Regions from separate parts of the Janthinobacterium sp. GW821-FHT03A03 genome, predicted to be linked through region 1. Evidence: predicted binding sites of a transcription regulator. Region 1 holds the regulator's gene; the other holds the start of a gene.

Region 1 (4,247 bases):
CGGAGCGGCTGGCGCAGTATTTCGGCGCGCGCGAGCGCGTGGTCCTGCGCCACCGCGAACGCGCCTAAGTAATCCTCAGGAAATTATTGTGAAATTATGACGAACACAACCGGATGCTGTGCAAGGCGCCTGCAGCGACGCAGTGCGGGCACTGCTAGCTGCGGCAACACCGCGCAACGCCGGTTATGGAAGTCAGAAAACACAATAATTTATTGGGGGTGACTTAGTTAATCCAGGTGGCGCAGCGGATGCGCCAGCGCCGGCCAGACGGGCGCAAAGAAGCGCGCCACCATGGCCGCGTCGACTTCGTCCAGGCTTGATGGGTTCCAGCGCGGCGCGTTATCCTTGTCGACCACCAGCGCGCGCACGCCCTCGAGCACTTCGCCATGCGCGAAATTGTGGCGCACCAGCGTGCGCTCCATGCGCAGGCAATCGGCCACGCCCAGGTGGGCGCCACGCCGCAGCAATTCCAGGGTCACCGACATCATCAACGGCGAGCGCAGGCGCATGGCCGCCAGGGCCTTGGCCGCGAACGGACTGTCGTCCTGCGCCAGCGAAGCCATGATGGCCGCCACGGAGCCGGCGCTGAAGTGGCGGTCCAGCGCCGCGCGCACGGGAGCGAGGACAGACTCGCCCGCCTGGGCCTGGAACGGGGCTGCCAGCGCCTTGATGGCCACCGGCAAGGCCTCGCCCGGCGTCGACTCGAACAGGGCCTGCAGCGCCGCCATCTGCGCCTCGGGCAGGTAGACATCGGCCAGGCCCGTGTACAGGGCATCGGCCGCGCCGATGGTCAGCCCCGTCAAGCCCAGGTACAGGCCCAGCCGGCCCGGCAGGCGGGAAAGAAAGTAACTGCCGCCCACATCGGGGAACAGGCCGATATTGACTTCCGGCATGGCCATGCGCGTGCGTCCCGTGACGATGCGCAACTGGTTGCCGGGCCCCGCTTGCGCCACGCCCATGCCGCCGCCCATCACGACGCCATCCATCACGGCAATATACGGTTTCGGATAGAAGTGTATGACATGATTTAAAGCATATTCTTCTGTAAAGAAATCTTCCAGCTGGGCGCTGCCGCCCTGCGGCGTGGCCAGGCCCGCATCGTAAAAGAAACGGATATCGCCGCCGGCGCACAGGGCTTTTTCGCTGCTGGAGCGGATGACGACGGCGTCCACCTGCGGGTCGTCGCGCCAGGCCAGCAGGGCCGCGCTCAGGGCCCGCACCATCTCCAGCGACAGGGAATTCAAGGCTTTCGGGCGGTCGAGCACGATGTGGCCCGTGCGGTTGCGGATGGAGGCGTGGACGAAATCGCTCATGGCAGGATGGAAAGAAGTGAGGATGGCGCATTCTAGCGCTTTCACCACGGACATTGCGTTTCGCAGGACGCAAAAAAGGGCGCAATGTGCGCCCTTAGTTGATCACAACTGGGGGAAACCGGTGGCCTTAGACGGCGACGACGGCGTCTTCCTCTGAGTTGTCTGGCAGATGCTTGATCGCCTCTTTACCGTGCCCTTGCACTTTGGTTTTGTATTTCATCACTTGCCGATCGAGCTTGTCGATCAGGGTATCGATCGCGGCATACAGGTCATGCGCCAGGCTTTCCACATAGACAGTTTTACCGCTGAGACGCAGGTTGACTTCGGCCTTTTGACGTTTTTCTTTCTCTTTGAGGTTATCCACGGTCAGAATCACGGCGATATCGATGACTTGATCGAAATGACGTTTCACGCGCTCCAGCTTCGCTTGTACGTATTCACGGATGGCTGGTGTCACTTCAAGATGATGTCCGCTGATGGTGAGATTCATACACACTCCTAAAGATGATCGGGTTCGTGCGGTCCATCCTATCCGGCCCGCAGAGGAACCGAAAAAAACTTACAAACACTTACGCAGGCTCACTGGCGGAATTTTCAACGCTTCCCGGTACTTGGCAACAGTACGTCGCGCAATCACCATGCCTTGTTCCCCCAGCATGTCCGCAATCTTACTGTCGGATAAAGGATTTTTAGGGTCTTCTGCTCCTGTCAGTTGCACGATCAATGCCCGTATCGCCGTCGATGACGCTTCGCCCCCCGCTTCGGTGGCGACGTGGCTACCAAAGAAATATTTCAACTCAAACATGCCATGCGGGGTCAGCATGTACTTTTGGGTTGTTACCCGCGAGATAGTACTCTCGTGTAATCCCAGTGTATCAGCTATTTCACGGAGCACAAGGGGCCGCATGGCAACGGCCCCATGCGAGAAAAAGTTCTTTTGTCTTTCTACTATCGCCTGCGCCACGCGCAAGATCGTATCGAAGCGCTGGCGCATGTTCTTGATCAGCCACTTGGCTTCCTGCAACTGTGCGCCCATGGCACCTTCGCCCTTGCCCTGCTTCAACAAATTGGCGTACATGGCGTTCACGCGCAGGCGCGGCATGACGTCATTGTTCAGGCTCACCTGCCAGCCATTGCGCGCGCGCTTGACGACCACGTCGGGCACCACGTAGTCGGACACGTCGGAGGCGAACACGGCGCCCGGATGCGGGTTGCACAGCCGGATCACCGTCTGCGCCTCGCGCAAGTCTTCATCGTCGCAATCGAGGGCTTTTTTCAGCTTGTTGAAATCGCGCTGGGCAAACCAGGCCAGGTGCTTTTCCACGATGACGAGGGCCATGCGCCGCGTCACCAGGGCGATGTGCGGCAAGCGCCTGATTTGCAGGGCCAGGCATTCGGACGCATTGCGCGCGCCCACGCCGGGCGGGTCGAAACTTTGCAGCAGCGCCAGCGCCGTGCGCAGTTCGTCGGCGTCGATTTCCAGCTCTTCCGGCAGGCGCGCCAGGATGTCGTCGAGCGATTCCTCCAGGTAGCCATTGTCGTCGAGGGCATCGATGATCAGCTCGACCAGCGCGCGGTCGCGCAATTCGAGCACCGTCACGCGCATCTGCTCCATCAGGTGCTCGCGCAAGGTGCAGTGGTGGGCTTCGAGTTGTGGACGGGAATCTTCGTCGTCGGGCGCCTTGCCCCGGCTCGCCTCGCTCCAGTCGCTGTCGCCGCCGTCCGCGGCGGCCGGGCCCTCGCCCGCCTCGCCGTCAAAGCCGTCCGTTTCGGCCGGCGCGGCGGGCGCTTCCTGGCCTGGCGGCTGGGGCGGCGCTTCGGCCGGCGCGGCCGTGGAACTCAAGGCCCCGTCGGACAACAGGCGCAGCGACCGGTCGAGCGGGTCGTCGAGGCGCTCGAGCAGGGGATTGTCTGTCAGCAACTGCTCCAGTTCCTGGTGCAGTTCCAGGGTAGACAATTGCAGCAGGCGTATCGATTGCTGCAACTGCGGCGTCAGTGCCAGGTGCTGCGAGGTGCGCAGCTGCAATGATTGTTTCATTGGCTCACATGCGGAAGTGTTCGCCCAGATAGACCCGGCGTACCGACTCGTTCGCGATGATGTCATCGGGGCGTCCCGACGCCAGCACCGAGCCCTGGTTGATGATGTAGGCACGGTCGCAAATACCCAGCGTCTCGCGTACATTATGATCGGTGATGAGCACGCCGATATTGCGCTCCTTCAAGAAACGCACGATGCGCTGGATCTCGATCACGGCGATGGGATCGACGCCGGCGAACGGCTCGTCGAGCAGCACGAAGCGCGGGTCGGTGGCCAGCGCGCGGGCGATTTCCACGCGGCGGCGCTCGCCGCCCGACAGGGACAGGGCCTGGTTCTCGCGCAGCTTTTCAATCTGCAGGTCGGCCAGCAATTTATCCAGGCGCTCCTCGATCTCGGCCTTCTTCAGCGGGCGCCCGTCGACGGTCTGGATTTCCAGCACGGCGCGGATATTGTCTTCCACCGTCAGCTTGCGGAAGACGGACGCTTCCTGCGGCAGGTAGGACAGGCCCATCTGCGCGCGGCGGTGGATGGGCAGGCTGGAAATATCCACGCCGCTGATATCGATGCTGCCGCCATCGGACGGCACCAGGCCGACGATCATGTAGAACGAGGTGGTCTTGCCGGCGCCGTTCGGGCCCAGCAGTCCCACTACTTCGCCGCATTCGACTTGCAGCGAGACATCATGCACGACTTGCCGCTTGCCATAGGTTTTCTGCAGCCCGCGAACGATCAGGGTGCTGCCGCAACGTGTATTTTCCATTATTTCTTTCCTGGCGCGGGTGTCGCCGGCGCCTTCTCCGCCGCAGGAGCCTTGTTCTTCGGCTGGATCACCATGCGCACGCTGCCGCCATCGGGGGTGCTCGTGCCGCTGTTGGAATTTTCCATCGCAAATTCTT
Region 2 (4,247 bases), on a different contig from region 1:
ACTTGATCTGCCCCGTCTTCACGTCCAGCGCCACCGTGGACGACGAGTACAGATTGTCGCCGGGACGCAGATGGCTGTTCCATGGCGCCGGGTTGCCGGTGCCAAAATACGCGAGCTTGGTCTGCGGATCATAGGTGCCGCCCATCCACGTCGAAGCGCCGCCCGTTTTCCACAGGTCGCCCGGCCAGGTCTTGTTTACCGTGCCGGACACGCCGTTATCGCTGGCCTTGCCATCCTTGTCGTAGCGGTGGCCCATATGGCCTTCCACGGTCGGACGGCTCCACACGAGGTCGCCCGTCATCGGATTGCGCGCCTCGACCCGGCCGACAATGCCGAACTCACCGCCCGACACGCCCGTCAGCAGCAAGCCTTCGGCGATCAGCGGCGCGGCCGTCATCGAATAGCCGGCCGCATAATCGTCGACTTTCTCTTTCCAGACGATCTTGCCCGTGTTCTGGTCCAGCGCCACGAGATAGGCGTCCAGCGTGCCGAAGATCACCAGGTTACCGTACAGGGCCGCGCCGCGGTTGACCACGTCGCAGCAGGGCATGATGCCGTCCGGCAAACGGTGCTCATATTTCCACAGCTTGGCGCCCGTTTTCAGGTCGATGGCGAAGATGCGCGAATACGATGCCGTGACGAACATCTTGCCGTTGTGAATCAAGGGCTGCGATTCCTGGCCCCGCTGTTTTTCGCCGCCAAACGAGAACGACCAGGCCGGCACCAGCTTGGCCACGGTCTTGTCATTGATCTGCGTCAACGGCGAATAGCGCTGGCCCTGCGTGCCCATGCCGAACGACAGCACGCTGGCCGGATTCCTGGCCGTGCTGTCGAGCATGGCACTGGTGACATTGCCCACGTCGGCCGCCTGGACCAGCGAAACGACACTCAGACCGACGACGATCCCCATGATTTTTTTCTGCACAATCATCTCCCTCTGTTATTAGTATGTGTATGTATCAAGTGCTGCCATGGTCGTGCGGCTGCGCATGCAGCAAGGCGCACTCTTCATCGGTAAACAGGCGCGAACGCGTCAAGAAGCGCTTGCCCGTGCCGTTGTCGAGTGAAAACATGCCGCCATTGCCATCGACCACATCGATAATCAACTGGGTATGCTCCCAGTACTCGAATTGCTCGAGTCCCATGTAGAACGGTGTGCCATTCAAATTGCCGAGATAAATGTCGGTATCGCTGACATCGAACTCGCCCAGCGCATAGCACATGGGCGCGCTGCCGTCGCAGCAACCGCCTGACTGGAAAAACATCAGCGGGCCGTGACGCAGGCGCAACTTGTCCATCATTTCCAGCGCCGCATCGGTGGCGACCACCCTGGCAATTGCTGCACTCATGGCATCCCTTTCTGTGCGCCGCACCCGAGGAACAGGGGGCGGCGCCTGTTGCCGGTTTAGAAGAAGCCCAGGGCTTTCGGGCTATAGCTCACCAACAGGTTCTTCGTTTGCTGATAGTGGTCGAGCATCATCTTGTGATTTTCGCGGCCGATACCCGATTGCTTGTAGCCGCCGAACGCGGCGTGGGCCGGATACAGGTGGTAGCAATTGGTCCACACGCGGCCCGCCTGGATGGCGCGGCCCATGCGGAAGGCGCGCGAGCCGTCACGCGTCCACAGGCCGGCGCCCAGGCCGTACAGGGTGTCGTTGGCAATCGCCAGCGCGTCGGCCTCGTCCTTGAAGGTGGTCACGGAGACGACGGGCCCGAAGATCTCTTCCTGGAAGATGCGCATCTTGTTGTTGCCCTTGAACACGGTCGGACGCACGTAGTAGCCGCCTTCCAGGTCGCCCGCCTGCGTATTGCGCTCGCCGCCGGCCAGCACTTCGGCGCCTTCCTGGCGGCCGATGTCGAGATAGGACAGGATTTTTTCCAGCTGCTCCTGTGATGCCTGCGCGCCTATCATGGTGGACGAGTCGAGCGGATTGCCCTGCTTGATGGCGGCCACGCGCTTCAGGGCCCGTTCGATGAATTTCTCGTAGATCGATTCCTGGATCAGCACGCGCGATGGGCAAGTGCACACCTCGCCTTGATTCAGCGCAAACATGGCAAAGCCTTCCAGGCATTTGTCGAAATACTCGTCGTCCGCATCCATCACGTCTGCAAAGAAGATGTTCGGCGACTTGCCGCCCAGCTCCAGGGTGACGGGAATCAGGTTTTGCGCGGCATAGCCCATGATCAAACGGCCCGTGCCCGTTTCACCCGTGAAGGCGATCTTGGCGATGCGCTTGCTCGAGGCCAGCGGCTTGCCCGCTTCCAGGCCGAAACCGTTGATGATGTTCAGCACGCCAGGCGGCAGCAGGTCGCCGATCAGCTCGATCAACACCATGATCGAGGCGGGCGTTTGCTCGGCCGGTTTCAGGACGACGCAATTGCCGGCGGCCAGGGCTGGCGCCAGCTTCCACACGGCCATCAGGATCGGGAAATTCCAGGGAATGATCTGGCCCACGACGCCCAGCGGCTCGTGATAGTGATAGGCATAGGTTTCCGCGTCGATTTGCGCGACGGAACCTTCCTGCGCGCGGATGCAGCCGGCAAAGTAGCGGAAATGGTCGATGGCCAGCGGAATGTCGGCATTCATCGTTTCGCGGATCGGCTTGCCGTTGTCGATGGTTTCCGCCGTGGCGATCAGGCTCAGGTTCTGTTCGATGCGGTCGGCGATGCGGTTCAGGATATTGGCGCGCTCGGCAGGCGAAGTCTTGCCCCAGGCATCCTTGGCGGCATGGGCGGCGTCCAGCGCCAGCTCGACGTCTTCCGTCGTGGAGCGGGCGATTTCGCAAAACGGCAAGCCCGTGATCGGCGTAATGTTGGGAAAATATTCACCTTTTACGGGGGCAACGAATTTGCCGCCGATGTAGTTGTCATAGCGTTGTTTGAAGGGATTGGCTACGCCCAGTTTGCTGATGTCTGCGAGATTCATGTCGTCCTCTATCGGGTGAATTAGAATAAAAGTACTTAATTAAAATCAAACGTCCTGGTACAGATGGGGTGAGTACACGGAGTCTTCCGCAAATGCCGTGCCAGCTCGCCATCCCACTACAAACTTAGCGGGTTTTACTGCTGTTGCAAGGGCATGGCGTCAATAGCGGCGCGCTTTTCACCCATGCGCCCGGGCCGGACGGCAGGCGGCGCTTTGTTGGCGTATTGAACAGGGCGGCGGCGTCCTGTTCCCAAGCCGAACCAGCCCTGCTGCGCCGCTGCACAATGGAACAGGTGTACCAGACTGGAACACCTGTTCCGGCTTGCCTAGCGGATCACCACGCCCCATGGCAATTCGCCCACGGCAACATCGGCCACCTTGCGCGCGCTGGCCGTGTCGATGACGGAGACGCTGTTCGAGCGCCCGTTGGCCACGTACAGCTTGGCGCCGTCGGGCGTGATGGCCATGTTCCACGGGCGCTTGCCGACTGGAATGGTGGCCGTCACCTCGTTGCTGGCCGTATCGATCACCATCACCGTGCCGTCGATGCCATTCGAGACATATACGTGCTTGCCACCAGGATGGACCACGATGCCATTCGCATTCTTGCCTGCAGGAATGGTGACGATGGCCTTGCGCAGCGTCATGTCGATCACATACACGGCGTTGACCAACTCGCACGCCACGTAGGCGCGGCCGGAATCGGGGCTGAAGCCGATGCCGCGCGGACGCAGTCCCACGGCGATGGAAGCCACCTGGCGGCGTTGCGCCACATCAATGACGTCGACTTGCTCGGCCTCTTCCGCGCTGACCAGCAGCCAGCGCCCATCGGGGCTGAAGACGGCGTGTTCCGGGTTGCGCCCCTGCACCTTGATATCGGCGAGCACGACGCCCGTATGGCCATCGAGCAAGGCCACGCTATTGTTTTCCTCGACAGCCACGGCCACGTAATTGCCGTCGTGCGAGGCGCTGACGCCTTCGGGCGACTTGCCCAGCGCTACGCTGCGTACGGGCGCACCGGCAGCGTTGTCGATCAGCAGCAAGGCACTGCTGGCTGCATCCGTGACAAACAATTGCCGCCCGGTGGGATCGGCGGCGATGCCGCGCGGGCGCTTGCCAGCCGCGATCTGGCGCACCACCTGGTCGGTGGCCGTGTCGATCACGCTCAGGGTGCCCGACTTTTCATTGGGCACATAGGCAAACGGTTCGGCATGGGCATACGCACATGCCAGCGCCGGCAGCAATACGCAAGCCTGGCGCAAACGTCGGAATAACTTGGGCATAATCACCTTTTCAATGGCAAAACAGGGAAAAAGCGCTG

Evidence for each region. The regulator sigma-54, encoded in region 1, starts transcription at its own class of promoters, with help from an activator protein. The targets are predictions, from matches to a motif close to TGGCANGNAANCTGCTTT.
Region 2: adh (aldehyde dehydrogenase) is a predicted target of sigma-54. The motif match lies at 3,012-3,029, and genes of this name have one in related genera.

What each region holds. Positions count from the first base shown of each region.
Region 1 covers NZ_JBWKUZ010000010.1:66,202-70,448, forward strand. The annotation lists gene rapZ (RNase adapter RapZ) at 1-68, shown strand, start outside; gene AC07VI_RS18585 (enoyl-CoA hydratase/isomerase family protein) at 228-1,313, opposite strand; gene hpf (ribosome hibernation-promoting factor, HPF/YfiA family) at 1,441-1,803, opposite strand; gene AC07VI_RS18595 (RNA polymerase factor sigma-54) at 1,873-3,351, opposite strand; gene lptB (LPS export ABC transporter ATP-binding protein) at 3,356-4,111, opposite strand; gene lptA (lipopolysaccharide transport periplasmic protein LptA) at 4,111-4,247, opposite strand, start outside.
Region 2 covers NZ_JBWKUZ010000036.1:11,150-15,396, reverse strand. The annotation lists gene AC07VI_RS29005 (PQQ-dependent methanol/ethanol family dehydrogenase) at 1-910, opposite strand, end outside; gene AC07VI_RS29000 (DUF779 domain-containing protein) at 960-1,349, opposite strand; gene adh (aldehyde dehydrogenase) at 1,406-2,926, opposite strand; gene AC07VI_RS28990 (beta-propeller fold lactonase family protein) at 3,253-4,209, opposite strand.